2 linked regions of the Sphaerotilus montanus genome follow. The protein of the gene in region 1 interacts with the protein of each later gene in a pairwise test. Links are inferred from orthologs where the notes say so. Each region holds a gene or a part of one and is shown on either strand. Other genes may lie near its edges.

The links.
Region 2: the proteins of ssb (region 1) and BDD16_RS04950 interact in binary tests that used the Escherichia coli proteins (3 or more experiments, as listed by UniProt). The link is inferred for Sphaerotilus montanus from one-to-one orthologs.

What each region holds. Positions count from the first base shown.
Region 1 is NZ_JACCFH010000001.1:943,728-957,850, forward strand. What follows is about bases 199-2,964. They hold ssb (single-stranded DNA-binding protein), read left to right. Parts: upstream 199-1,190; coding sequence 1,191-1,739; downstream 1,740-2,964. Other genes in these bases: BDD16_RS04140 (chloride channel protein), read right to left, coding at 199-1,062; BDD16_RS04150 (M20 aminoacylase family protein), read left to right, coding at 1,791-2,964. Also shown: more of BDD16_RS04140, read right to left, coding at 1-198; more of BDD16_RS04150, read left to right, coding at 2,965-2,975; BDD16_RS04155 (cysteine hydrolase family protein), read left to right, coding at 3,076-3,648; BDD16_RS04160 (helix-turn-helix domain-containing protein), read left to right, coding at 3,674-4,645; pgi (glucose-6-phosphate isomerase), read right to left, coding at 4,648-6,297; tal (transaldolase), read right to left, coding at 6,332-7,279; zwf (glucose-6-phosphate dehydrogenase), read left to right, coding at 7,493-8,950; BDD16_RS04180 (MurR/RpiR family transcriptional regulator), read left to right, coding at 8,985-9,836; BDD16_RS04185 (STAS domain-containing protein), read right to left, coding at 9,821-10,129; BDD16_RS04190 (MlaC/ttg2D family ABC transporter substrate-binding protein), read right to left, coding at 10,144-10,764; BDD16_RS04195 (MlaA family lipoprotein), read right to left, coding at 10,834-11,583; outer membrane lipid asymmetry maintenance protein MlaD, read right to left, coding at 11,580-12,062; lipid asymmetry maintenance ABC transporter permease subunit MlaE, read right to left, coding at 12,105-12,893; BDD16_RS04210 (ABC transporter ATP-binding protein), read right to left, coding at 12,890-13,738; iron-sulfur cluster insertion protein ErpA, read right to left, coding at 13,904-14,123. UniProt on the Escherichia coli protein: Plays an important role in DNA replication, recombination and repair. Binds to ssDNA and to an array of partner proteins to recruit them to their sites of action during DNA metabolism. Acts as a sliding platform that migrates on DNA via reptation.
Region 2 is NZ_JACCFH010000001.1:1,118,630-1,132,955, reverse strand. What follows is about bases 2,062-5,030. They hold BDD16_RS04950 (primosomal protein N'), read left to right. Parts: upstream 2,062-2,479; coding sequence 2,480-4,582; downstream 4,583-5,030. Other genes in these bases: BDD16_RS04945 (GNAT family N-acetyltransferase), read left to right, coding at 4,887-5,030; hemE (uroporphyrinogen decarboxylase), read left to right, coding at 2,062-2,368. Outside these bases: BDD16_RS04965 (TPM domain-containing protein), read right to left, coding at 1-537; BDD16_RS04960 (LemA family protein), read right to left, coding at 559-1,176; more of hemE, read left to right, coding at 1,301-2,061; more of BDD16_RS04945, read left to right, coding at 5,031-5,930; BDD16_RS04940 (carboxylate--amine ligase), read left to right, coding at 6,003-7,235; BDD16_RS04935 (FAD-dependent monooxygenase), read left to right, coding at 7,252-8,538; BDD16_RS04930 (carboxylate--amine ligase), read left to right, coding at 8,699-9,958; BDD16_RS04925 (carbon-nitrogen hydrolase family protein), read right to left, coding at 9,981-10,799; BDD16_RS04920 (YhdP family protein), read right to left, coding at 10,796-14,326.

The sequences.
Region 1 (14,123 bases):
GCCGATCGCCAGCGAGGGCGCGAACACGCCCGCCGGCACGCCGCTCCACGCCGACAGCCAGGTCGCCACGAACTTCAGCAGCGTGTAGAGCGGCGGCAGGCCGTCCTCGCCGTGTTCGAGCAAGGCGCGGGTCGGGTGGTAGCCCGCGCCGGCCGTGGCGCCGCCGGTCACCAGCCCGATCACCGCCACCGCCAGCCCGCACGCCGCGGCGAAGCGCAGCGGAAACCGTCCGCGCCATTGGCTGATCCGGTCACCGCCCTGCGCGCAGACCACCAGCAGCCGCGCGAACAACCCGCCCGCCAGCCCCGACGCCAGCGCCACCGCGACGCCAGGACCGAGCAGCGACCAGTCCAGCCGCGGCACGACCAGCGCGCCAAAATAGCTCTGGTTGCCGAATACCGAGATCGACACCAGGCCAGCCAGCACGATGGCGGCGATCGTGAGGTTGCTGTGCTGCAGGTCGCGGCGGCGGGTGAGCTGCTCGATGGCGAAGACGATGCCGCCCAGCGGCGTGTTGAACGCGGCGGCCACGCCCGCGGCGGCACCGGCCACCATCAGGTCGTGCGCGTCGATGCCGCTGGCAGGCGACAGCCAGCGCCGCGCATGCTGCATCACGCCCGCGCCGACCTGCACCGTCGGCCCCTCGCGGCCGATCGACAACCCGGCCAGCAGGCCCGCGCTCGTCAGCACCACCTTGTGCAGCGCCAGCCGCAGTGACACCAGAGCCGAGGCGCGTCCGGGCGCAATGTCGTCGTGCAGCGCGGCGATCACCTGCGGGATGCCCGAGCCGGCTGCCTCGGGGGCGTAGCGACGGGTCCACATCAGCACCGCCACCGTCAGCAGCGGCGTCCAGACCAGCGCCAGCCCGGCGCCGAACCAGCCGCTGCCGCGCAGTTGCAGGTGGGTGTCGGTCGCCAGTTCCGTCAGCAGCGTGAAGCCGACCACGACCAGCCCGGTCAGCACGGCATAGGTCAGCACGACGGCGCGGTCGATCCAGGGGCGGCTGTGCAGCACGGCCTCGCGCAGCGCCTGCCAGGGAGGGGTTCGGTCGGGGGGTGGCATCACCAGTCAGAGGGAGAGCGCCGTCGGCGCCCTGTGCGGCACAATTGTCCCCCAACTTGTCACACATTCCGGCCCGGACCTCTGCGTCCCGCCGCCGGACAGCACAGCACCCACAGGAGCGAGCGGCCATGGCCTCCGTCAACAAAGTCATCATCCTCGGCAACCTCGGGCGCGACCCGGAAATGCGCTACACCCCCAGCGGCTCGGCCATCTGCAGCCTGCGCGTCGCCACCACGCGCAACTGGAAGAGCAAGGACAGCGGCGAACGCGTCGAAGAAACCGAATGGCACTCGGTGGTCATGTACGACCGCCAGGCCGAGATCGCAGGCGAATACCTGAAGAAGGGCCGCCCGGTCTACATCGAAGGCCGCCTGAAGACCCGCAAGTGGCAGGACAAGGACGGCAACGACCGCTACACCACCGAGATCGTCGGCGAAACCATGCAGTTGCTGGGCGGGCGTGAGGACGGCGGTGGTCGCAGCGGCGGTGGCGGTGGCGGCAGCGACTACGGCGACGACATGGGCGGCGGTGGCGGTTATTCGCCGGCCCCGGCTCCGCGCGCAGCAGCGCCCCGTCCGGCCGCACCGCCACGGGCACCCGCGCCGCGGCCGGCACCGGCGCCAGCGCCCAAGTCATCGACAGGGTTCGACGACATGGACGACGACATTCCGTTCTGAGGCCCCTTCGGGGGCTAAGATGGCCTGACACGCACCCGCGAGTCCGACGCCATGAACGCCCCCGACCTCTCCCCCCTCGTCGCGATCCGCCGCGACATCCACGCCCACCCCGAACTCTGCTTCGAGGAAGTCCGCACCGCCGACCTGATCGCCCGGACCCTCGCCGGCTGGGACATCCCGGTCCACCGCGGCCTGGGGACGACGGGCGTGGTCGGCATCGTCCAGGGCACGGCCGGCGAGTCGTCCCGCGCCCTCGGCCTGCGCGCCGACATGGACGCGCTGCCGATGACCGAGCACAACACCTTCGCCCACGCCAGCCGCCACGCCGGCAAGATGCACGCGTGCGGCCACGACGGCCACGTCGCGATGCTGCTGGCCGCCGCGCAGCAGCTGGTCCAGCAGCGTGACACCTTCGCCGGCACCGTCTACCTCGTCTTCCAGCCAGCAGAAGAAGGCGGCGGTGGCGCCCGCGAGATGATCGCCGACGGCCTGTTCACGCAGTTCCCGATGGACGCGATCTTCGGCATGCACAACTGGCCGGGCATGCGCGCCGGGGACTTCGCCGTCTGCAGCGGCCCGACGATGGCGTCGAGCAACGAGTTCAGGATCACCCTCACCGGCAAGGGCTCGCACGCCGCGCTGCCGCACAACGGGATCGATCCGGTGCCGGTGGCCTGCCAGATGGTGCAGGCCTTCCAGACCATCGTGACGCGCAACAAGAAGCCGACCGACGCTGCCGTCATCTCGGTGACGATGATCCACGCCGGCGAGGCCACCAACGTCGTGCCCGACCACTGCGAGATCCAGGGCACGGTGCGCACGTTCACGCTCGACGTGCTGGACCTGATCGAACGCCGGATGCGCGAGATCGCCACGCACACGGCGGCGGCGTTTGGCGCGACGGTGCAGTTCGAGTTCCACCGCAACTACCCGCCGACGATCAACCACCGCGCCGAGGCCGAGTTCGTCCGCGAGGCGATGCGCGCCGTGGCGGGCGACGCACGCACCCATGAATTCGAGCCGACGATGGGCGCGGAGGATTTCAGCTTCTTCCTGCAGGCCAAGGCGGGGGCCTATTTCGTCATCGGCAATGGCGACGGCGACCACCGCGCGCACGGGCACGGACTCGGCCCCTGCAATCTGCACAACCCGAACTACGACTTCAACGACGGGCTGATTCCGCAGGGAGCGGCGCTGTGGGTGGCGCTGGCGCGGCGGTGGCTGGCACAGGACTGATGTCCGTTTTGCGTCGCATCCGGTCTGGTTCAGACCAGACAGGACCGCGGGTACAGGCGACGATGGCAGCCATCCCACCGCCCTCGCCAAGGAGCCTGCCATGTCCCGAATCGACACCCCGCACCACCCGACCGCCCTCCTCCTGATCGATGTCCAGCAGTCCTTCCGCGCCCGCCCCTACTGGAGCGAGGCCGACGTCCCCGCCTGGCTCGCCGCGACGAACCGCCTCGTCGCCGGCTGCGCAGCACGCGGCATCCCGGTCGTGCAGGTCTTCCACACCGACGGCCCGGACACGCCCGACAACCCCTTCGCGCCCACCAGCGGCCTGATCCGCCCGATCGACGGCCTCGCCCCGTTCGACGCCGCGCTGCGCATCGACAAGCACCGCCACAGCGCCCTCGTCGGTACCGGGCTGGGCGTGTGGCTGCATGCACACGGCGTGCAGCGGCTGATCGTCGCGGGCATCCGCACGGAGCAGTGCTGCGAGACGACCACGCGCCACGCCAGCGACGAGGGCTGGGCGGTCGACTACGTGACCGAGGCGACGCTGACCTTCGAGATGACGACGCCAGCCGGCGCCACGTTGACCGCCGCCCAGATCCGCGAGCGGACCGAGACCGTGCTGGCCGGGCGCTTCGCCACGATCCGCACCGTGGACGAGGTGCTGGCCTGACGCACACTGTCGGCCCACCACCGACATGATCGACATCCTCTTCCTCGTCCTGCCCGACACGCTGCTGCTGGACATCGCCGGTCCGGCGGAAGCGTTCCGGCTCGCCAACCAGGCGCTGCGTCGACGCGGTCTGCCCGAGGCATTTCGCCTGCGCTACGCGGGGCCGCAGACGCAGGCCGACTCGTCCGTCGGATTGCTGCTGGCGAGGCTGGAGCCGCTGCCAGCGGCGTTCGTGCGACCGACCTGGGTCGTGCTGCTCGGCCGGCCGGGAGACGCCTGCGAGGTGGTCGGACACGGCGCGGAATGGATGGACGCACGGCACTGGCTGGCGCAGACCGTGGCGCCACGGCTCGCTGCGCCCGGCGAGGCACCGGACGGGGTGCGACTGCTGACGGTGTGCAGCGGCGCCCTGCTGGCCGCAGACGCCGGCCTGCTCGCCGGACGGCAGGTGACGACCCACCACGAGCTGCTCGACGACCTGCAGGCCCTCGCCCCGACAGCCCGCGTGCAGGCCAACCGCGTCTTCGTCGAGGACGGCGCCGTGCTGACCAGCGCGGGCGTCACGGCCGGCATCGATCTGGCGCTGCACGGCGTGGCGCAGGTGTGCGGCGAGGTGATCGCCGCCGCGGTAGCGCAGGTGATGGTGGTGTTCGCGCGGCGCGGTGTGCAGGCGCCGCAGGTCTCGGCGCTGCTGGCCCACCGCGACCACCTGCACCCGGCGGTCCACCGCGTGCAGGACGCCGTCTGCGCCGCGCCCGCCGAACCGTGGGACAGCGCGCGCATGGCGGCGGCGGCGCATGTCACCGAGCGGCATCTGGCGCGGCTGTTCCGGCTGCACACCGGGGTGTCACCGCGGGGCTATGTCGAGCAGGTGCGCGCGGCGCTGGCCGGGCAGGCGCTGGCGCAGGGAAAAACCGAACGGGAAGCGCTGGCCCTGGCCGGGTTCTCGACCCCGCGGCAGATGCGACAGGCGCTCGGCAAGCGCCCGTCGCGCTGAGTTCAGCCCAGCAACCGCTGCAGCAGCGCCGCCGTCGAGCCGTCCAGCCCGTCCGTGTCGCCCGTGGCAAATCGCGGCAGCAACTGGCTGCACAGCGCCTTGCCCAGCTCCACGCCCCACTGGTCGAAGCTGTTGATGCGCCACAGCGCGCCGCTGGTGAACACGCGGTGTTCGTACAGCGCGATCAGCGCGCCCATCGCCGCCGGGGTCAGCCGATCGAGCACCAGCGTCGTGCTCGGGCGGTTGCCGGGGAAGGTGCGGTGGCGGGCGATGGTCAGCGCGTCCAGCGACTTCGACGCGGTCGGCGCCGTCTCGCCCATCGCGTCTTCGGTGGACTTGCCGAGCATCAGCGCCTGGCTCTGCGCGAGGCAGTTGGCGAGCAGCTTGTGGTGCTGGTCGGCCAGACCGGCGCGCACGCTGTCGGGCAGGCCCGTGCCGCCCGCCGCGTCGTAGCACGGCGTCTTCACGGCGATGAACTCGACCGGGATCACGTCCGTGCCCTGGTGCAGCATCTGGAAGTAGGCGTGCTGGCCGTTGGTGCCGGCTTCGCCCCAGACGACCGGCGAGGTGCCGAAGGGCAGCGGCTGGCCGTCGAGGTCCACGCACTTGCCGTTGGACTCCATCTCCAGCTGCTGCAGGTAGGCCGGCAGCCGGCGCAGGCCTTGGTGGTAGGGCGCGACCGAGCGGCTGGTGTAGCCGTGGAAGTTGCGGTACCAGACGTCGAGCAGGCCGAGCTGGATCGGCAGGTTGGCTTCCAGCGGTGCTTCGGCGAAATGACAATCCATCGCGTGCGCGCCGGCCAGCAGCGCGCGGAAGTTCTCCGCGCCGATTGCCAGCGCAATCGGCAGCCCGATCGCGCTCCACAGCGAGTAGCGCCCGCCCACCCAGTCCCAGAAGCCGAAGGTCGTCGTGATGCCGAACTTCGCCGCCGCGGCCACGTTCGTCGTGGTCGCCGCGAAGTGCTTCGCGATCGCCGCCTCGCCGCCCTCGCCGTAGCCGGCCAGGAACCACGCGCGGGCGACTTCGGCGTTGGCCATCGTCTCCTGCGTCGTGAAGGTCTTGGAGGCGACGATGACCAGCGTCTCGCGCGGGTCCAGCCCACGCAGCACCGGCACGATGTCGTGGCCGTCGACGTTGGAGACGAAGTGCAGCTGCAGCCCGCGGTGTGCAAACGCATCCAGCGCCGGCACGACCATCTGCGGGCCGAGGTCCGAACCGCCGATGCCGATGTTGACGACGTGGCGGATGCCGCTGGTGGCCGTGTCGCGCACCTGCTCGACGTAGGCCAGCAGCCGGTCGAGGACTTCATGCACCTCGTCGCTGAACGGCGCCGCACCGCGCGGGGCGCGCAGCGCGGTGTGCAGCACGGCGCGACCTTCGGTGTGGTTGATCGGCTCGCCGGCCAGCATCGCGTCGCGCCGCTGCTCGATCTGGCATTCGCGGGCCAGCGCCAGCAGCAGGCCGCGGGTCTCGGCGTCCCAGTGGTTCTTCGACAGGTCAGCGAACACTTCCGGGGCGCTCAGCGAGAACGCTTCGGCGCGCGTGGCGTCGTCGGCGAAGGCGGGGCGCAGATCGAAGCGGCGGCCGCTCTGGGCGAACTGCGCGGTCAGCGCGGTCCAGGCGGCGGTCTGGTCACAACGCGGAGCTTGCATGGTGGTTTCCTCGGTCGAGCAGCGGGCGGGTGGTTTACAGCGACAGGATCATCTGGTCGAGCTTGCCAGCATCGACGGCGAAGCCGCGGATGCCTTCGGCGAGCTTCTCGGTGGCCATCGCGTCCTCGTTGAGGGCGTAGCGGAACGAGGCTTCGTTGTACGACACGGCGTGGACCGGCGCATCCTTGGCCGCGGCCGGATCCTGCGCACGCACGATCGGCGCCTCGCTGGCCTGCAGCTGCGCCAGCAGGTCCGGGCTGATCGTCAGCAGGTCGCAGCCAGCCAGCGCCACGATCTGGCCGACGTTGCGGAAGCTGGCGCCCATCACCTCGGTCGGGATACCGAACTTCTTGTAGTAGGTGTAGATCTGGGCCACCGACTGCACGCCCGGGTCATTGGCACCCGCCATCGCGGCCTCGTCCCACTTCGCGCCGGCCGACTTCTTGTACCAGTCGTAGATCCGGCCGACGAACGGCGAGATCAGTTGCACGCCGGCCTCACCGCAGGCCACCGCCTGGCAGAACGCGAACAGCAGCGTCAGGTTGCAGTGGATGCCTTCGCGCTCCAGGATGCGCGCGGCCTGGATGCCTTCCCAGGTCGAGGCGATCTTGATCAGCACGCGCTCGCGCGGGATGCCGGCGGCTTCATACAGCGCGATCAGGCGGTGCGCGCGGGCAACCGTGGCGGCGGTGTCGAAGCTCAGGCGGGCATCGACTTCGGTCGACACGCGGCCCGGCACCACCTTCAGGATCTCCAGCCCGAAGCGCACCAGCACCTGGTCGACCACTTCGTCCAGCGGCAGGCCACGGTGCGCGGCGACCGTCTCGGCCAGCAGCGGCGCGTAGTCGGGCTGCTGCACGGCCTTGAGGATGAGCGAGGGATTGGTCGTCGCGTCCTGCGGCGCGAACTGCGCGAGCTGCTTGAAGTTGCCCGTGTCGGCGACAACGGTGGTGAATTGCTTGAGTTGGTCGAGCTGGTGCATGGCGTTGGGTCGTTTCGAGGTGAATCGAGGGGGTGGCGAGCCGGTTCGCGGCGATCCGCAATTAGAACCCGAGACCGCGGCCTGTCGCGGACAAGCCGGTTACGCGGCCGTGCGGCGCCGCACGATTGACCTTCCAAAGAAACTGGTGCATCATCTTTTGTGAAACTGGGTTACACACCCTGAACCAACCTCCTTCTCTTTCCGAGGCCCTGCATGTCCTTCGATCTTGTCTTCTTCGGTGGCACCGGCGACCTGACGTGGCGCAAACTGATGCCCGCGCTGTTCCAGGCATTCCGCCATGGCAAGCTGCCGGCCGGGGGGCGCATCCTCGCCGTGGCCCGCGATGAACGCAGCGACGACGACTACCGCGCCTTCATCAAGGAGCGTTTCAGCGAGGTCGAAAGCTCCAAGCGCCCGACCGACGACGAGTTCGCCCGCTTCGCCGAGCTGCTGCACTACCGGCGCATGGACCTGTCGCACCCCGAGGACTACAACGGGCTCAAGCAGTGGATCGACGCCCGCGGCGCCGACACCGCCGTGCTCTACCTGGCGACCAGCCCGCACCTGTTCCCGGTGATCTGCGAACAGCTCGGCGCCGCAGGCCTGAACGCACCGCACATCCGCGTCGTGCTGGAGAAGCCGCTGGGCCACGACCTGAAGAGCGCGCAGGAGATCAACCGCGTCGTGCGCTCGGTCTTCGCCGAGCAGCAGGCCTTCCGCATCGACCACTACCTGGGCAAGCCGAGCGTGCAGAACCTGATGGCGCTGCGCTTCGGCAATGCGCTGTTCGAGCCGCTGTGGCGCCGCGAGAGCATCGCCAACATCCAGATCACGCTGGCGGAGTCGCTGGGCGTGGGCACCCGCGGCGATTTCTACGACCGCACCGGCGCGCTGCGCGACATGGTCCAGAACCACGCGCTGCAGCTGCTGACGATGATCGCGATGGAGCCACCTTCGACCAGCGACGCCGACGCGATCCGCGACGAGAAGCTGAAAGTCCTGAAGTCGCTCAAGCCCTTCACGCCGGAGTCGGTGGCGCGTGACGTGATCCGCGGCCAGTACCGCGCCGGCAATGTCGGTGGCCAGGCGGTGCCGGGCTACCAGCAGGAAGTCAAGGTGCCCGAGGGCAGCCACTGCGAGACCTTCGTCGCGCTGCGCACCGAGGTGCAGAACTGGCGCTGGGCGGGGGTGCCGTTCTACCTGCGCACCGGCAAGCGCCTGGCGGCGCGCGACGCGCAGATCGTCGTGAACTTCCGGCCGGTGCCGCACCCGATCTTCCCGGGCTCGCAGCGGGCCAACAAGCTGGTGATCAAGCTGCAGCCGGAAGACGGGCTGGAGCTGCACCTGCTGGCGGCCAAGGGCAGCGGCACGAGCGACTCGCTCGCCCCGGTGTCGCTGGACCTGGACTTCGACAAGGCCTTTGCCGCCGAGCGGGTCGGTGCCTACGAGCGCCTGCTCCTGGACGCGATCGCCGGCCGGCTGAACCTGTTCGTGCGCAGCGATGAGCAGGAGCAGGCCTGGCGCTGGGTGGAGCCGGTGCTGGACGCCTGGTCGCGCGAAAGCAGCGGCGGCGGCGAAGGCCCGCGCGGCTACGCGGCTGGCAGCTGGGGACCGGCGGCAGCCAGCGCCCTGGTCGCCCGCGACGGCAACACCTGGAGCGAGGAACAGTGAAGTGAACACCCCGTCATCGTCCTTGCTGCCCCCGATGCTGGACCGCATCCGCGCTTCGCTGCCGGCCCTCTCGCCTGCCGAACAGCGTGTGGGCAAACTCGTGCTGGCGGATGCGCGCAGCTTCGCCAGCCTGCCGGTGGCCGAGCTGGCCGAGCGCTCGCACGTCAGCAAGCCGACGGTGGTGCGCTTCTGCCGCAGCATCGGCTATGACGGGCTGGCCGACTTCAAGCTCAAGCTGGCCGGCACGGTCAACGAGGGCGTGCCCTTTGTCCACCGTTCCGTCGACGAGGACGACAAGCCCGCCGATCTGGTCGTCAAGGTGATCGACAACGCGGTCAGCGCCCTGCTGAAGTACCGCAACGACGCCACCGCACACGCCTTCGACCGGGCCATCGAGGCACTGACAGAGGCCGCGCGCAAGAAGCAGCGCATCGAGTTCTACGGCGTCGGCAACTCCGGCATCGTGGCGCACGATGCGGAGCACAAGTTCTTTCGCCTGGGCGTGCATGCGGTCGCCTACAACGACGCGCACGTGCAGGTGATGGCGGCGACCATGGTCGGGCCAGGCGACTGCGTGGTGGTGATCTCGAATTCAGGCCGCAGCCGCGACCTGCTCGACGCGCTGGAGATCGCGCGCCGCAAGGGGGCGACCACCATCGTCATCACCGCCAGCGGCTCGCCGCTGGCGCACCAGGCGCAGATCCTGCTGAGCGTGGACCACCCCGAGGACTACGACCGCTACAGCCCGATGGTCAGCCGCCTGCTGCACCTGACGGTGATCGACATCCTGACGACGGGTGTAGCGCTGCGGCTCGGCCCGGAACTGCGGCCGATGCTGCAGGAGATCAAGAAGAACCTGCGCGCCAAGCGCTACGCAGCGCCCTGACCCCCGCCGGGTTGCCGACCCGACGAGACGAGGTCGGCCACACCGTAGACGCGGGCCAGTTCACCCAGCCGCCGCGGCAGTCCGTCGATGTGCAGCGAACGCCCGCCGGCCGCCGCCTGGCGGTGCAGGTCGACCAGCACCGCCAGCGCGCTCGAATCGAACTGCTGCAGTCCGCTCGCATCGACATCGACCACGGCACCCGCCGGCTGGCGCGCAAGTTCCGAGGCCAGCGTCCGGACCGCGGCGCTGGCCTCCCGGACGGTGATGCGGGCAGGCAGTTGCATCGCCGGCATGACTGCGTCCGGACTCAGCTCTTGGCCGCAGCCGCGGCCTTGTTCTTCTCGGCGAGCTTGGTGATCAGGCCATCGATGCCCGAGGCCGAGATCTCCTGCGCGAAGCTGGCCCGGTAGGTCTCGACCAGCCAGACCCCCAGCACGTTCACGTCGTAGATCTTCCAGCTGTCGCCGGTCTTCTCCACGCGGTAGTCGAGCTGGATCGGCTCGCCCTTGCCCTTGACCTCGGAGCGCACCAGCACCTCGGTGTCTTCCGGGCGGGCGCGCAGCGGCTTGAGTTCGACCGACTGGTCCTTCACCTGCGTCAGGGCCCCTGCATAGGTGCGCACCAGCAGCGTCTTGAACTCTTCCTGCAGACGGGCCTGCTGCTCGGGCGTGGCCTGGCGCCAGTAGCGACCGACCGCGGACGAGGTCATGCGCAGGAAGTTGACGTTGGGCAGGATCTTGGCATCCACCAGCGTCATGATCTTCTTGGTGTCCCCCGCCTGGATGGCCTTGTCGGACTTGACGGTTTCGATCACCTCGCCCGAGATCTGCTTGATCCAGGCGTCCGGTGCGGTCTGGGCGTGGGCGACGGCCGTGGCCAGCACCAGTGCGGCGGTGGCGATCAGCGAGGTCCAGCGTTTGTTCAACATGAATGTCCTTTCAGCAACCATCCGGAGCCGGACGGTCGGTCTTCAACGTTTCGGGGATCTGTCCGGTTGTCACCGGCTGGTCGGGGCCGGCGCGGAGGCGGCCGGATCCGCAGCGGGGGCGGTCATCGGATCGACTTCTTCTTCATCCGGTGGATTGCCATCGTAGACAAGGCTGCGGCGGCGCTGCAGATACGCATTGCGCACGAAGGCGTACTTGTCCAGGGCGATCTCGTCGATCAGCTTGGTGGCCGACAACAGCCCCGCCCGGGTGCTGACCAGGCGGAGACCGGTCATCGTGTTGCGGGTCAGCGAGACCGACACCAGGGCTTCAGGGGACGCTTTCATGTCCACCGGCAACCCGATCGAGTCGCGTACCGTGGACGGGCCGAGGATCGGCCAGACGATGTAGGCACCAGTGGGCACACCCCAGCGCCCGAGCGTCTGACCGAAGTCCTCGCCGTGGCGCTCGAAGCCGAGTTCCGTGGCGACATCCATCACGCCGCCGAAGCCGAACACGGTGTTCGTGCCGAAGCGCATCACGTCGCTGAAGCCATCCGCGATCCGCCCTTGCAGGAACAGGTTCACGGCCGACCAGGCGTCCCGGACATTGCCGAAGAAATTCGACACCACCAGTTGCACCGGCGACGGCAGCACCGCCTCGTAGACCTGCGCGGCCGGCTTGAGCACCGCCTTGTCGACCGCCTCGTTGAAGGCGAACACCTTGCGGTTCATCGGCTCCAGCGGGTCAGGACGCTGCGCCGTGGCGCACCCCGCCAGCAACACCACGCTGCACAGCAGCGCCGACAATGACCGCCTCATGGCTTGCCGGCCGGTGCGTTGCTCGCATCGGCCGCCTTGTTGAACAGGAACTGGCTGATCAGCGTCTCCAGCACCACCGCCGACTGCGTCTGCGTGATCACATCGCCCGCCAGCAGCGTCTTGTCGGAAGCCCCGGGCTCGATGCCCAGGTACTGCTCGCCGAGCAGACCGGCGGTGAGGATCTTGACGGAGCTGTCCTTGGGGAAGGCGAAGCGCTGCTCCATCTCCATCTCGACGGTCGCCTGGAAGGACTTGTCATCGAAGCTGATGCGCGTGACCCGGCCGACCACGACACCGGCACTCTTGACCGCCGCGCGGGCCTTCAGGCCCCCGATGTTGTCGAAGCGTGCGGACACCCGGTACACCGGTTCGAACGACAGGCTCAGCAGGTTGCCAGCCTTGAGCGCCAGGAACAGCAGAGCTGCTGCGCCAATCACCACGAACAGGCCCACCCAGAGGTCATGACGGGATTTCTGCATGTTGTTTTCCTCTGCTACGAATTCGGATTCAGTCCTGGAACTTCAGATCGAGAACATCAGCGCGGTGAGCACGAAGTCCAGACCCAGCACGGCCAGCGAGGACATCACCACCGTGCGGGTCGTCGCACGCGCCACGCCTTCGGGGGTCGGCTGGCAGAAATAGCCCTGCAACAGCGCCACGAAGGTCACCGTCAGCCCGAAGACCATGCTCTTGATGACGCCGTTGCCGACGTCCTTGAAGACATCGACCCCACTCTGCATCTGCGACCAGAATGCCCCGGAATCGACCCCGATCAGCATCACGCCCACCAGCCAGCCACCGGTGATGCCCACGGCGCTGAACACCGCCGCCAGCAGCGGCATGGCGATCAGGCCCCCGATGAAGCGCGGTGCGAGCACCCGCAGCACGGGATCGACGGCCATCATTTCCATCGCGGCGAGTTGCTCGCCCGACTTCATCAGGCCGATCTCGGCCGTGAGTGCCGTGCCGGCCCGACCGGCAAAGAGCAGCGCGGTCACCACCGGGCCCAGTTCCCGCACCAGCGACAGCGCCACCAGCAGCCCGAGCGCCTCGGACGAACCATAGCGCTGCAGCGTGTAATAGCCCTGCAGCCCGAGCACGAAGCCGACGAACAGCCCGGACACCGAGATGATGGCCAGCGAGTAATTGCCCAGAAAGAAGATCTGGTCCGCCACCAGCCGGAACCGGGCCAGCGCCGCGGGCATCAGGGCCACCAGGCGCCCCATCAGGCGGGTGGCCTCGCCGATGTCGGTCAGGCTGCCGCGCACCGACTGCCCGATCGCCGACAGCATGTCCGCGATGCCGCTCATCGTTCACCTCCACGCAAGCCGAAGTCTTCGCCGACCGAGGTGGCGGGATAGTGGAAGCGCACCGGACCGTCCGGCGCGGCATCGACGAACTGCCGCACCAGCGGATCGTCGGTCTTGCGCAATTCGTCTGGCGTGCCCTGGGCTGCGATGCCGCCATTGGCAATGAACACCACGTGGTCGGCGATCGAGAAGGTCTCGTCCACGTCGTGCGACACGACGATGCTGGTCACGCCCAGCGCATCGTTCAGTTCGCGGATCAGGCGGGCCGCCACACCCATCGAGATCGGATCGAGCCCGGCGAAGGGTTCGTCGTACATGATCAGGTCCGGGTCGAGGGCAATCGCCCGGGCCAGCGCCACACGCCGGCTCATGCCGCCGGAGATCTGGCTGGGCAGCAGGTCGCGCGCACCACGCAGGCCGACGGCGTTGAGCTTCATCAGCACCAGATCGCGCACCATGGTCTCGGTCAGGTCGGTGTGCTCGCGCAGCGGAAACGCCACGTTGTCGAACACCGACAGGTCGGTGAACAGGGCCCCGAACTGGAACAGCATGCCCATGCGCCGGCGCATCGCCATCAGACCGGCGCGGTCGAGGCCGGCGACATCGGTGCCGTCGAACAGCACCTGACCCGACATCACGCCCAGCTGGCGGCCGATCAGGCGCAGCACGGTCGTCTTGCCGCCACCCGACGTGCCCATGAACGCCACGACCGACCCTCTCGGCACCGTCAGGTTCACATCCTTCAGGATGATGCGGTCACCATAACCACAGGTCACGCCACGCAACTCGACAAGCGGCGAGACAGAAGCGGCGACAGAGGGTGCGGGGTTCGAGACAGGTGGCACGGGCGAGGCGCGAGCGGCAGGTTCAATCCGCGGGAACCCGCGGCACTGCCGTCGATGATAGGGGAAAGCACGGAGATCGGTTTGAAGAAGCGTTGATCCGCACCGACTGCACAAAAATGACAAAGCCGCCCGAGGGCGGCCCTGTGTACGGCAAGCCGTGCCCGATCAGGTCGAGAAACTCGATCCGCAACCACACGTCGTGGTGGCGTTGGGGTTCTGGATGACGAACTGGGAACCCTGCAGATCTTCCTTGTAGTCGATCTTGGCACCCGTCAGGTACTGCAGACTCATCGCGTCGATCAGCAGCGTCACACCATTCTTGTGCATCTCGGTGTCGTCGTCGTTCACGATCTCGTCGAACGTGAATCCGTACTGGAAGCCTGAA
Region 2 (14,326 bases), 180 kb from region 1 along the record:
CTGGGCACCGCCCCCCTGGTCGGAGGCCGATGGTGCGGGCAGCCCTTCGCCCTTGATCAGGCCCCCCAGCACGCGCACCGCCGACGACAGGCCGCTGGCGTAGTCGCCCTGGCGGAAGGCCGGCGTGATCTGCTCGTTGATGACCCGCTTGGCCATCAGGTCCGGAATGGCCCCTTCGAGTGTCTTGGCCACCTCGATGCGCACCTTGCGGTCCTGCGTGGCCACGACGATCAGCAGCCCGTCGCCCACCGTGCGGCGGCCAATCTTCCAGGTGTCGCCCACGCGCTGGGCATAGGCGGCGATGTCCTCGGGCTGTGTGCTGCGCACGAGCAGGACCACCACCTGCGAGCCGGCTTCCCGCTCCAGCGCGGCGAGCTGGGCGACCAGGGCCTGGTGCTGCGCCGGCTGGAGCGTGCCGGTCTGGTCGATCACCCGGTCGGTGAGCGCGGGCACGGGCTGGATGTCCTGGGCGTGGCTGCCGACGGCCATCAGCAGCCACAGTCCGAACGCGAACAGACCTCGCATCAGGGCAGTCATGGTGCGTGACAAGGCGTCGGCTTACTTGGCCGCGGGCTTGTCGAAGCTCACGGCGGGCGGCTGGCTGATCTGCGCCTCGTTGGCCACGGCCAGATTCGGCTTGACCTCGTAGTGGAAGACCATCGCCGTCAGGTTGGTCGGGAAGCTGCGGGCCAGCACGTTGTATTCCTGCACCGTCTTGATGTAGCGGTTGCGCGCCACGGTGATGCGGTTTTCGGTGCCTTCGAGCTGCACGCGCAGGTCCTGGAAGCCCTGGTTGGCCTTCAGGTTGGGGTAGTTCTCGGTGACGACCAGCAGGCGGCTCAGCGCGCCGCTCAGTTCACCCTGCGCGGCCTGGAACTTCTTGAACGCCTCGGGGTTGTTGATCAGCTCCGGCGTGGCCTGGATGCTGGTCGCCTTGGCGCGGGCCTCGACGACCTTGGTCAGCGTGTCCTGCTCGAAGCTGGCTTCGCCCTTGACGGTGGCGACGAGGTTGGGCACCAGATCGGCCCGGCGCTGGTACTGGTTCAGCACTTCGGACCAACTGCCCTTCACATCCTCGTCCAGCTTCTGGAAATCGTTGTAGCCGCAGCCGGTCAGCGACACCAGCGCCAGCGCGCTCATCACCATCCAGCACCACGAGCGCAGTCGTCCCAACATGTCGAATCCTCCATTGAATGATCAGGGTGTGTCGAAAGTCACGAATCGACACAGTGGAAGGTTACCTCAAACACCGTGCAGTTGCGCGTGGGGCGGGGTGGTGCGGCCTCCTACAATCACCCCCATGTTTGCCCCCCTCCAAAACGACACCTTCCTGCGCGCCCTGCGCCGCCAGCCCACCGACCACACCCCCGTCTGGCTGATGCGCCAGGCCGGTCGCTACCTGCCCGAGTACTGCGCCACACGCGCGAAGGCCGGCAGCTTCATGGGGCTGGCGACCAACGTGGACTACGCCACCGAGGTCACGCTGCAGCCGCTGGAGCGCTACCCGCTCGACGCCGCGATCCTGTTCTCGGACATCCTCACCGTGCCGGACGCGATGGGCCTGGGCCTGAGCTTCGCGGTGGGCGAGGGGCCGAAGTTCGCCAAGGTGGTGCGTGACGAAGCCGCGGTGGCGGAACTGGCCGTGCCGGACATGGACAAGCTGCGCTACGTCTTCGACGCGGTGACCTCGATCCGCAAGGCGCTGAACGGCCGCGTGCCGCTGATCGGCTTTTCGGGCAGCCCGTGGACGCTGGCCTGCTACATGGTCGAAGGTGGTGGCAGCGACGACTACCGGCGCGTCAAGTCGCTGATGTACAGCCGCCCGGACCTGATGCACCGCATCCTGGCCATCAACGCCGACTCGGTGGCGGCCTACCTGAACGCCCAGATCGAAGCCGGTGCCCAGGCCGTGATGATTTTCGACAGCTGGGGTGGCGTGCTGGCCGACGGCGCCTTCCAGGAATTCAGCCTCGCCTACACCCGCCGCGTGCTGGCGCAACTCCAGCGCGAACACGACGGCGTGCAGATCCCGCGCATCGTCTTCACCAAGGGCGGCGGCATCTGGCTCGACGAGATCGCCGAACTGGACACCGACGGCATCGGCCTCGACTGGACGATGGACCTTGGCAAGGCGCGCGCGCGTGTCGGCCACAAGGTGGCGCTGCAGGGCAATCTGGACCCGAACGTGCTGTTCGCCGGCCCGGCGCAGATCGAGGCCGAAGTGCGCCGCGTGCTCGACCGCTTTGGCGCGCACCCCGGCCACATCTTCAACCTCGGCCACGGCATCAGCCAGTACACGCCGCCGGAAGCGGTGACGGTGCTGGTCGAGACGGTGCATCGCCACTCGCGTGCGATGCGGGTTGCCTGATTTTGAGGCAATCCAGGAAAATGCCTTGTGTGACAGGCACTTGACAGTGCTCTGACCAGCTTGTCCCCAACGTTATCCACAGGTTCGGTGGACATCCCTGCGTTGCCTGTCATGTGCCGTCTGCGCGTGCTGGTCGATCTGCCGCGGCACAGCCGGCTGGATGCGGTGCTGGACTACCTGGCCCCCGAGCCGTGGCCAGCCGGCACGCTCGTGCGGGTGCCGCTGGGCAAGCGCGAGGTCTGCGGCATCGTCTGGGGCATGGCCGAGACGCCCGACCCGGCCGAGGCAGACGGCGAGGCCCCGGTCCTGCGCAGCGTGGTGCAGGTGCTGACCGATCTGCCACCCTTCACCCACGGCTGGCTGCGGCTGGTGGCGTTTGCGGCTTCCTATTACCAGCGCAGTCCCGGCGAGGTGGCCCTGAGCGCCTTGCCGCCCGATCTGCGGGATCTGGATGCGGTGCAGCTGGCCCGCCGGCTCAAGCGGCTGGACAAGGCGCTGGCCACGGCGGCCAAGGTCGCCAATGCAGCCGCTCAGGCGGGCACGCCCGAACGCCCCGCGCTCTCGCCCGAGCAGCAGCAGGTGCTCGACGTGCTGGCCGACGGCCCGCCGCAGCCCAGCCTGCTGTTCGGCGCCACCGGCAGCGGCAAGACCGAGGTCTATCTGCGCGAGGCCGAGCGGGTGCTCGCCGCCGGGCGGCAGGCGCTGGTGCTGGTGCCCGAGATCAACCTGACGCCGCAGCTCGAAGCCCGCTTCGCCGAGCGTTTCCCCGCGCGCTGCATCGTCTCGCTGCACAGCGGCCTGACCCCGGCGCAGCGCCTGCAGCACTGGCTGTCGGCGCACCTCGGTCGCGCCGATCTGGTGCTCGGCACGCGCATGGCGGTGTTCGCGTCCCTGCCGCGACTCGGGCTGATCGTGGTCGACGAGGAGCACGACCCGTCCTACAAGCAGCAGGAGGGCGCGCGTTACTCGGCCCGCGATCTGGCGGTCTGGCGGGGCCGCCATGAACAGGTGCCGGTGCTGCTGGGCTCGGCCACGCCGTCGCTGGAGAGCTGGTACAACGCCGGCCCGGCCGAGGCGGGGGGAGGGCGCTACCGCCGGCTGGTGATGCCGAGCCGCATCGGCGGCGGCGCCTTGCCGGCCGTGCGCGTGGTGGACCTGGCCCGCATCGCCGCGCAGTTCGGCAAGCAGGCCCTGCGTGCCCACCCGCTGGCACCACCGCTGCTGGACGCGCTGCGCGAGCGGCTCGACCGCGGCGAGCAAAGCCTCGTGCTGCTCAACCGCCGCGGCTACGCGCCGGTGCTGCACTGCACGAACTGCGGCTGGAAGAGCGCCTGCCCGCACTGCAGCGCCTGGCGCGTCTTCCACAAGCTCGACCGCACGTTGCGCTGCCACCACTGCGGCATCACCGAGCGGGTGCCGCGCGCCTGCCCGGACTGTGGTGACCCGGACATCCAGCCCATGGGCCGCGGCACCGAGCGGCTGGAGGAGCAGCTCGCCGACCTGCTGCCCGGCGCCCGCGTCGGCCGCATCGACGCCGACAGCACCCGCGCCAAGGGCAGCCTGGCCGAGCAGCTCGCCAGCGTGCATGCGGGCGAGGTCGATGTGCTGGTCGGCACGCAGATGGTCGCCAAGGGCCACGATTTCCGCCGCATGACGCTGGTGGCGGCGGTGCAGGCGGATGCGGCCTTGTTCTCCAGCGACTTCCGGGCGCCGGAGCGGCTGTTCTCGCTGCTGATGCAGGCGGGTGGGCGCGCGGGGCGCGATGCGGCGCTGGCCGGGCGCAGCGAGGTGTGGATCCAGACCTGGCATCCGGAGCACGCGCTCTATGCGGCGTTGCGCCGGCACGACTACGAGGCCTTTGCCGCGTCGCAGCTCGCCGAGCGTGAGTCCGCGGGGATGCCGCCGTTTTCCTTCCAGGCGCTGCTGCGGGCCGACGCGCGCACCCCCGAAGCCGCGCTGGCTTTTCTGGACGCGGCCGCGCTGCAGGCCCAGGCCTTGCCGGGCGCGCAGGAGGTGCTCATCTACCCGCCGGTGCCCGCGCCGATCCACCGGATCGCCGACGTGGAGCGGGCCCAGATGCTGGTCGAGGCCTCCGGGCGTGTCACGTTGCACCGCCTGCTGGCGCAGTGGCTGCCGGCGCTGCAGGGCTTGTCTTCAGAACCGGCCACGCGGGTGCTTCGGTGGGCATTGGACGTCGATCCGATCTCAATTTAGAACATTTGATAGCCATCCCCCGCATTCTGTTGTCACGTTTTGTTTCTGAGGGGGTGGTCGTTTGCCACGTTTTTAGTCAGGATTGCTGTAAAACCCGGCGTCGAGAATGAGGCGCCATGGGGGGGTCCCGGGTGCATGGTTGCAGACGCCGGGACGGATTCAAGGATCAACGGCGCAATGGGGAGGGAAGTACGTGGCAGTTCCACAGTGGGAAATCAGGTTGCGCCAGCCGGCGGAGCTGAGTGAAAAGGATCGGCAGGCATGGGCTGCGCTGGAGTCTCGTGCCGCAGAGCCGAATGCGTTCATGTCGCCGCACTTCGTGCTGCCGGCGTTGCAGCATCTGGACGCTGGCGCCTCGGTCGTCCTGATGTGGGTCGAGCGTGCGGCCGGTGGGCTGAAGGAGCTGGCCGCGGTCGGCGTGTTCCGGCGGTGTCTGGCGAGCCGGGTGTTTCCATGGCCGCACTTGTCGGCCTACCAGTCCGAGCACACCTATCTGGGGGGGCTGCTGGTCGATGGTGATGCGGTCGGCCCGGTGGTCGAGGCGATCCGGGGCTTCCTGGCCCGGCCGGGTTGTGTCTGGAAGGGGCTGGAGCTGCCCAAGGTGGACACCACGGGCAAGCTGGCCGAAGCGGTCCGGCAGGTTGCGCAGCAGCACCGCCTGCCGGCGCAACTGCTGGGGCCGCAGGAGCGGTCGATGCTGACGGTGGCCGGTTGCGGCGAAGACCTGCTGCGCGAGACCCTCGGCAAGAAGCTCAACGAGATCAACCGCTGCATGCGCCGGCTCGCCGAGCAGGGCGAGGTCCGCTGGCATTGCCTGCGCAAGGACATTCCCGAGGCATCGGTCGAGGATTTCCTGCGCCTGGAGCATCTGGGCTGGAAAGGCGAGTCCGGCACCTCGATGCGTTCGACCAAGGCCGGCGAGGACTTCTTCCGCGACATGGTGGCGCGCTTCGACCGGGACGGCCGGGCGCTGTTCACCGAACTGCGGGTCGATGGCCGTGCGGTGGCGTCCACCTGCAATTTTGTCTCCGGGTCGATGGGCTTCGCCTTCAAGGTGGGCTGGGATCCGGAGCTGCGCAAGCTCGGCCCCGGCATGCTCAACGAGGTCGAGTTCATCCGGCAGGTCCGCACCCATTGTCCGGATCTGGCGGCCTTCGACAGTGGCGCTTCGGCCGATTCGTTCATCAACCGGCTCTGGCCTGACCGGCGGTCGCTCGGGCTGCTGCTGATGCCGTCCAGCCGCATGGCGTCCTGTGCCTTGACGGCGACCCGGCGCCTGCGAGATTCCCGGCAGGCCAGGCGGCCGAAGCCGGAAATTGACGCAATAATCCAGCAAGTCGAAGCCTGATTCCTCTGCTGGAGTCGGTCCGGGATGCGGTTTCCGGTGGAGATCGGCCCGGTTCCCTGTCCCTCTATCTGCATGTACAACAACATATCCCCGGCGGTGGGTTGCCAGCCCGCCGTCGTTCTCGCGTGCGCCGGTGCCCCGGAAGGGGATCTGAACCTTGTGCGCTCGCTGGGCGAGCAGGGGGTGCCGGTGATCGTCCTGGGTGAATATGCCGACCCGCCGTCCCGCTACTCGCGTTACTGCATCGAGTTCGTGCAGGTGCCCGATTTCGGCGGACATCCGCAGGAACTGCTGGCGGCGCTCGCGGAGTTGTCGCGGCGCCATGGCGGGCCGTTGCCGGTGTTTCCGTCGGCCGACCCGGATCTGGAGGCGCTGAGCCGGCTCGGTGACGCCACCCGGCCGTACATGCGCTCCACGATGGCCGATCCTGCGCTGGTGCTGACGCTGATGGACAAGGGAGCCTTCAGCGAACTGGCCACGCGCGCCGGGCTGCCGGTGCCGCGCACCTTCACGCCACACTCGCTGGCAGAGGCCGAGCAGGGCGCCGGGATGCTGACCTACCCGGCCATCGTCAAGCCCTCGCTGCCGACGTCCTGGAGGCACCCGGCGCTGCCACGCGCGATCAGCCTGGCCAAGGCCATCGTGGTGGAGTCGCACGGCGAGCTGATGGATATCTGTCGCACGGTGGCGCCCTGGGGCCTGGCGTTGATCCTGCAGGAATACGTGCCGGGTGACGATGCCGAGCACTACGACGTGCACGCCTTCATCGACCAGCACGGCGAGGCCCGCGCCACGTTCTGTGGCCGCAAGTGGCGCATCCAGCCGCCCCATGTGGGCAGCGGCTGCTATGTCGAGAGCCTGCACGAGCCGGCGCTGGAGGCGATGGTGGCGGACCTGCTGCAGCGGATCGGCTACCGCGGCATCGCCAACCTCAATTTCAAGCGCCACAGCCGCACGGGCGAGTTCAAGCTGCTGGAGATCAACGCCCGGGTGAGCCAGTGGAGCATCCTGACCACCCGCTCCGGGGTGAACCTGCCGTGGATGGCCTACCGCGATGTCTGCGGACTGGCACAGGAGGCGCCGCCGCCGCGGCAGTCCGGGCTCTGGTACGTCAGCGGCAAGAGCGATTTCCGCGCAGTCCGCGGCTATGTGCGCGAGGGGCTCTGGACCTGGAGCGGCTACCTGCGCTCGCTGCTGAAGCGCCCGATGGTCTGTCAGGTGCTGAGCCTGCGGGATCCCGGCCCCGCCCGCCAGCTCACCCTGCGCTGGATTGCGGAGAAAATGCGCCTGCGGTCACCCTCCTGACCGCTCAGGAGCCGAGATGTCCGCTGTCCTTTCGAGGGCCCATGCCCATGCCCATGTCCATGTCCCGGTGCTGCAACTGGCCGTGGTCGGTGCCGGCCCGGTCGGTCTGGCGCTGGCGCTGTCGGCTGCACGCCGCCTGCCGTCCGCGCAGGTGTGTGTCTACGACCGTCTGTCCGTCGACCACGACGTCAGCGGCGATCCGCGCACGCTGGCGCTGTCGCAGGGCAGCGTGCTGGAGTTGCAGCGGCTGGGCGTCTGGGCGGACATGGCCGAGCGCGCCGAGCCGATCCTGGCGGTGCACGTGTCGCAGCAGCAGCCGGGACTGCTGGACCTGCTCGGCAAGGCGCCTGCGCCCGAGTTGCTGATGCGCGCGGAGGACGAAGGCGTGCCGCAACTGGGCGCGGTGATTCCCTATGGGGCACTGGCCGCGCCGATGCGGGCGGCGTGGCTGGCGGCCTGTGCCCGCGAGCCGGGTCGGTTGTCCGTGCGCTGGGGCAGCGCGGTGAGCGGCGTGCGCACGGTGCCCGGCGGAGTGGAGATCGATGTCGGCGCGGCCTCCGGGGCTGGCGGGGCCCTGGTCGAGTCGCACCATCTGGCGGTGATCGCGGAGGGCGGCGTGTTCGCCGAGCAGGCCCGCAAGGCCGTTGCCCGCGACTATGGCCAGACCGCCTGGGTCGGCACGATCGGGCTGGAGGGCGGCGAGGCGGGTGTCGCCCACGAGCGCTTCACGCCCGAGGGGCCGGTCGCGCTGCTGCCGCTGCCCGGCACGACGCTGGCCGACGACGGACGCACCGTGCGGCGCCGTGCGGCGCTGGTCTGGTGTGTCGACCGCGCGGATGACGCGGTGGCCGAACTGAGCGAGGTGCAGCGCCTGGCCGTGCTGACCCACCTGCTGCCGGAGCGGGTGGGGCGGCTGGTGTCGATCAGCCCGCTCAAGGGTTTCGCGCTGGGCCTCAACGCCGAGCGCACGCTGGTGCAGGGCCGCACGGTGCGCATCGGCAACGCGGCGCAGACCCTGCATCCAGTCGCCGGCCAGGGCCTGAACCTGGGCCTGCGCGATGCGCACGAACTCGTGACCCGGCTGGCCCGCGACGGCGATGTCGACCAGGCGCTGCGCCGGGTCGAATGGCAGCGGGCACCGGACCGCTGGGCAATGATCGCCGCCACCGATTTCCTGGCCCGCAGCTTCACCTGGCCGTGGCCGGGGCTGAGCACGCTGCGCGGGGCGGGGCTGGCGGTGCTGGGGCAGGTGGGTCCGCTCAAGTCGCTGCTGGCGCGCCGCATGATGTTTGGCGGACGCTGAGCGGCCTGCGCAAGATGACCGTGCGGATTGCGCGGGCCGGTGCGCAGCCCCCCTGTTGACGGGGAGTGCGTGGCCTCCGCCAGGCGGCCTGATCCGGTAAAAACGTGGCCGTGTTCCCAGCATTTCCGGTCAACGCTTCCAGAGCGGATCTTTCCCCACCATGACTTCTGATATCCAGACCCCGTCCCGAAGCCCAGCCGTCGTGCTCGCCTGCCTGGGGGCCCAGGGGGCCGACCTGAACATGGTGCGCTCGCTGGGCGAGCAGGGGGTGCCGGTGATCGTCATCGGCGAATACGAGTTTCCGCCGTCGGGCTACTCGCGCCACTGCATCGAATACATCTGCGCCCGCAACTTCACGCGCCGCCCGGAGCACCTGCTGCGCGTGCTGCGCGAACTGCGGGTGCGGCACGGACAGGCCCTGCCGGTGTTCCCGACCGCCGACACCGACCTGCGGGCCCTGGCCTCGCTGCACGCGGACCTGGTCGGCACGGCCTTGTGGGTCTCGGCCTCGCCCGACACGGTGAACCGCATGATGGACAAGCGCCGTTTCGCCGCACTGGCCCAGGCGCTGCGCCTGCCAGTGCCGGTGACGCATGCGCCGCGCACGCTCGAAGAGGTTGAAGCGCTCAGCCGGGTGATCGACTATCCGGTCGTGCTCAAGCCGGCGCAGCCGACAGCCTGGATGCGCCCGGGCATGGACCCGGAGATCGCGCGGGCCAAGGCACTGGTGATCGACGAGCCGGCAGAGCTGATGCGGGTGTGCTGCCGCATCGCGCCGCACGGGCTGGACGTGCTGCTCCAGGACTACGTGCCCGGCAGCGACGACCTGCACTACAGCGTGCACGCGTGGATCAGCCGCAGCGGCCCGATCGAACGTGTGGCGACAACCCGCAAGTGGCGCACCTTCCCGGTTCAGGTCGGCACGGGCTGCCTGGTCGAGACCGTCTCGATGCCGGACCTGGAGGCCGAGGCCAGCGACATCCTCGCGCTGCTGAAGCTGCGCGGCATGGTGGTGATGAACTTCAAGCGCGACGCCCGCACCGGGCAGTTCATGCTGCTGGAGGTCAATCCGCGGCTGAGTGCCAACAGCCTGCTGCTGACCCGGGCCGGCTTCAACCTGCCCTGGCTGGTCTACAGCGAAGTCTGTGGCCGGCCGGAGGCGGCGCCGACCGCGTGGCGGGTGGGCCTGCGCTACCTGAGCGCCAAGGCCGACTTCCGTGCGTTCCGGGTGCTGTCCCGCGAAGGCCGCCTGGGCTGGGGCGAGTACCTGCGCACGGTGCTGCGCCCGGGCATGGTCTACCGTGCGTTCGACCTGAGCGACATGGGGCCGCCGGTGCAGATGACGGTCGACTGGCTGGCGCTCAAGTGCCGGGGCAGCGGCCGCTGGGTGCGCAGCCGGCTCGGTCTGAACGCGGCCTGATGCGTGGCCTGCGCGGGCCGGTTCAGAGCCGGCGGTGCTGCAGCGCCGGCAACTGGGTCCGCACGCGCGCCAGCTGGGCCCTGTCCAGCTCCGCGCACACGACCCCGTCGCCTTCGTCCTGCACCGCCAGCACGGTGCCCCAGGGGTCGATCACCATCGAGTGGCCCCAGGTGCGCCGGCCGTTCTCGTGCCGGCCGCCCTGGGCGCTGGCAATGACGTAACACTGGTTTTCCACCGCCCGGGCGCGCAGCAGCAGCTCCCAGTGCGCCTGTCCGGTCGGCCATGTGAACGCAGCCGGCACCACCAGCACGCTGCAGGGCGGCTGCATCAGGCGCCGGTACAGCTCCGGAAACCGCAGGTCGTAGCAGACCGACAGTCCCACCCGGTGCACCGTGCCGTCCCGGGCGGTGGCGTCGAAGGCCACCGGCTGTTCGCCGGGGCGCAGCGTGGCCGCCTCGTCGTAGCGGCGCTCGCCGTCGTCGTAGCGGAACAGGTGGATCTTGTCGTAGCGGGCGGCGAGCGTGCCGTCCGGCCCGAAGACGAGCGAGGTGTTCGAGGCGTGCTCGGGGTCCCCCTCCAGCGCCATCGGCAGCGTGCCGCCGACCAGCCACAGCCGGTGCTGGCGCGCCAGACCGGACAGCAGCGCCTGGATCGGCCCGTGGCCCGCCGACTCCGCCACCGCGAGCTTGTCACGGTCCTGCCGGCCCATCAGGCAGAAGTATTCGGGCAGCACGACCAGCTCCGCCCCCTGCGCGGCCGCCTGGGCGACCAGTTCCGCGGCGCGGGCGAGGTTGTCCTCGACCCGGGGCGTCGATACCATCTGGAGAGCGGCGATCTTCATGGGGAGCGGTCCTTTCGGGTCAAGGGCAATGGCATGGACGTGGGCAGGGGGGAGCGGTCGACCGGCGTGATCTGTGGGGCCCCCCAGGGGCCGGTGACGCGGTACTCGCGCGTGGCCGCCTCGGTCAGCGGGCGCTGCAGCAGCCACTGCGTCACCAGCGTGCCGAGCCCCACGGCGGGGTTGATCACCGCGTAGGCCAGGGACGCGGCACCAGCGTTCAGGTCCGGCACGATCCAGACCCGCAGATCCTGGGTCGCACTCGTCAGGCTGGCGCTGCCTTCGGCCAGCACCATGGCCTGCACGCCGCGCACGCGCAGGTTGTGCGTGTCCGCCGCGCCGAGGCGGATCTGCACGTCGCCATCGATGCGGTCGAAGCTGAACCCCTTCTGGTACAGGTCCCGGAAATCGAGCGACAGGCGCCGTGGCAGCGACTGCAGATTCAGCGCGCCGAACAGCCGACCGGCGCCCGGCTCGGCCTGCAGGAACTGGCCGTTGTCGACGTCGAGGCGCACCGTGCCACCCAGCTGTGCCAGCGTCAGTGCCGTTGGCGGGCCGGGCCAGCGCAGCTGGCCGCCGAGGTAGCCGCGGCCGCCCTCCAGCAGGCCTGTCCAGCCGAGCTGGTCGAGCCAGCGGCCGCCGTCGTCCACGTCCAGCCGGAAGGTGAGGCGGCTGGTGCCCGTTCCGGTCGCCCCCTCCCGGTCCGCCGGATCCCACACGCCCACGGCGCTCAGGCGGGCCTCGGGCCGGGTCAGAGCGAGCTGGTTCAGGCGCCATTCGCCGTTGACCACGGTGGGCAGCCGGGTGTCCGGGTTCGGACCGCCCTGCAATTCGAGCCGGCCGAGGTGCCTGCCGCCGAACACCAGGTCCTCGACGACCACATCCAGCCCTGGCAGGGGTTCCGCGCCAGGTTCGGGACGGGCGATGGACTCGGCGAGCGGTGCCGTCGGCCACGGCAGGGCCAGCCGGCCGAGTCGCGCCTGCAGGGTGGCAGGGGTCTGCGGTGTCGCGGTGCGCAGCGTGATCCGGCCCGCCAGCTGGTCGGCCTCGATCGTGCCGGTCCAGGTGCGGACGGGCGTGCCGGACGGCTGCAGCGTGGCGTCGACGCCGGTCAGGCGGTGGCCGTGGGTGGCGAGGTCGGCCACCTGCAGCCGGATCTGGTGCAGCGGCAGTCCGTGGGCCTCGTCCGGCGCGCCCGGGTGGTCCACCGAGGGCAGATGGCCGGCCTGCCGTGCCCGTTGCAGCCAGGTCTGCCAGTCGTCCAGCGACAGCCGTGGCAGCGCGATGCCGATGTCGATGCCCTTGTCAGGCGAGGGCCCCTGCTCGGCGCTGCCGATCCGGATCTGCCCGCGCAGCCCGCCGTTCACAGGGTCGCCATCGTGCAGCAGTCGGGTGGACAGCAGCGGCGCGGCCGCCGTGCGGGCGTCGATCTCCAGCAGCGTCGCGGTGGCCGGACTGGCGGCTTGTGCCTGGGGCTGGAGACGGACCCGCAGCACGACGGGCTGTGCGGCGGGCTTGTTCAGCGGTGCCGGCAGACGGCTGGCCAGTCCGACCAGATCGCTGTCCACCTGGACGGTCGGGCCGCCTGGGGTCAGGGCCAGTTGCAGGCGGTAGTCCGCCTGGCCGTCGAACTGGTGTGCGAGCCGGACGACCGGGTCGATCGCACCCAGGTCGCGCAGACCCTGGGCTGTGGCGTGGCCCTGGCCGGCGAATCGCAGCACACCGGCCTCGTCGAGGTGGCCGTCGAAGGCGAACCGACCGCCCGCGACCTGCGCACTGCCCTGCGTCAGGTGGAACTGGCGCTCGGTGAATTCGAGGCGTGCCTGCACGGCCTCCAGCGCCGGCACGTCCGGACGCATCTGCAGTCGCGTCTCGCTCAGATCGACCCGGCCGGCCACCGTCGTGTCCCTGGCCTGTTGCAGGGGCACGGCGATCTGCAGCGCGAGCCGGGTCTGGCCGTCGCCGCGGGCGGGCAGGAACGCGTGGTCCAGCCAGCCGTCGAGCGGACTGTCGCGCAGGTACTGCAGCGCATCGGCCGTGGTGCCGTGGCCCAGGCCGGTCAGGCGCAGCACGGGGTCGTGGGCCAGCTGGTCGATGCCGCCTTCGATGTCCTCCAGCGCGAATTGGCCGCTGCCGGTCTGGCCGAGCCGGGCACGGGTCTGCAGCAGCCGCAGCTGGTGGCCCTGGACGACGAGGTGGCCGGCGCCGTCGGTGTAGCGGGGCCAGGTGCTGTCGGGCACCGCGTCGAAGGTGACCTGCTCGAAACGACCGGCGATGGCGAACTCGCCCTGTCCGGGCCGGGTGTAGGGAAAGTCGAGCACCGGGCCGCGCACGCGGGCATGCACCTCGCGTGCCGATCCGGCCACGAGTGCCGCGCGCAGGTAGTCGCGGACCGACCCGGCGATGCCCAGCGGCAGGTAGCGGTGGATGCGGTCGGCGTGGATCTGGTGGACCCGGGCCTCCAGATCGATGCGGCCGGGCAGCCAGCCCGCAGGACCGAAGACCGGGCCGGCGGTCGGGCCGGTGTGCCAGCGCCCGGAGAACTCGCCCGCGCCATCGGCGGTGTCGAAGACTGCGCGCCGGACGTGGACCTCGATGGCCGGGCGGGTGCCAGCGGGGGCGGCAGCCGGGCGCTGCAGCGTCCAGCGCACGTCGGCCTGCAGCCGATCGAGGGCCACGCGGGGCTGCTCGAACACCCCCGGAAACTCCAGATCCCCCTGGGCGATGCGCAGATCGGCCTGGCCGCCGAGGTCCGTGACGTCGAAACGCACGTGTCCGCCGTGCATGCCCGGGCGCCCGGGCGTGGCGGTCGACGTGAGGGCGGTGGTGGCCGGCTCGGCCGCGAGACTCAGGGCGTCAGCGGCGCCGCGGGCACGCCAGCGGGTGGGCCGCTCCGGATCGCCGGCCCATTCGTAGGCGAACTGTCGCAGCTGGCCGCGCGGGCGGGTGGCGTCCAGCAGGCGCCGCATCGGTCCGGCCAGCGGCACATGGGCGGCCGATTGCGCCAGCAGCCCCAGATCGACCAGCGAGGCCTTGAAGGCGCCGCCCGTCCAGGCGCCGGCGGGCCCGTCGAGCCGCAGCTCCAGATCGGTGGCGGGCCAGAGGCTCGGGTCGGGGGTGGCGGTGCTGGCGGTGGCATCGGCCGGTGGCTGCGACTGGAAGGACAGCTGGCGTGCCCGGACCACGCTGCCCTGGTCGCCGTGGCGCACTTCCAGCTGGCCGGCGATGCGCCGCAGCGCCACGGGCGGCAGTCCCCTGGCCAGGCGCAGCGTGACCGCTTGCAGCTGCAGGTCCGCGGTGGCCCCGGTCAGGCGGCCCTGCGCCACGTCGATGCGGGTGGCGAGCCGGCCGCGGCCCTCCATCAGGTCGAAGGGCAGGTCGACATGCCGGCGCAACTGGCTGACATCCACCAGCGGCCAGTCGGCCTGCACGACACCGGCCCATTGCCGCCAGTCCCCCGGGTGCTGCAACCCGGTCATCGACAGCAGCGAGCGCAGCGGTCGCGCCATTTCGGCACTGGCGAAGAAGCG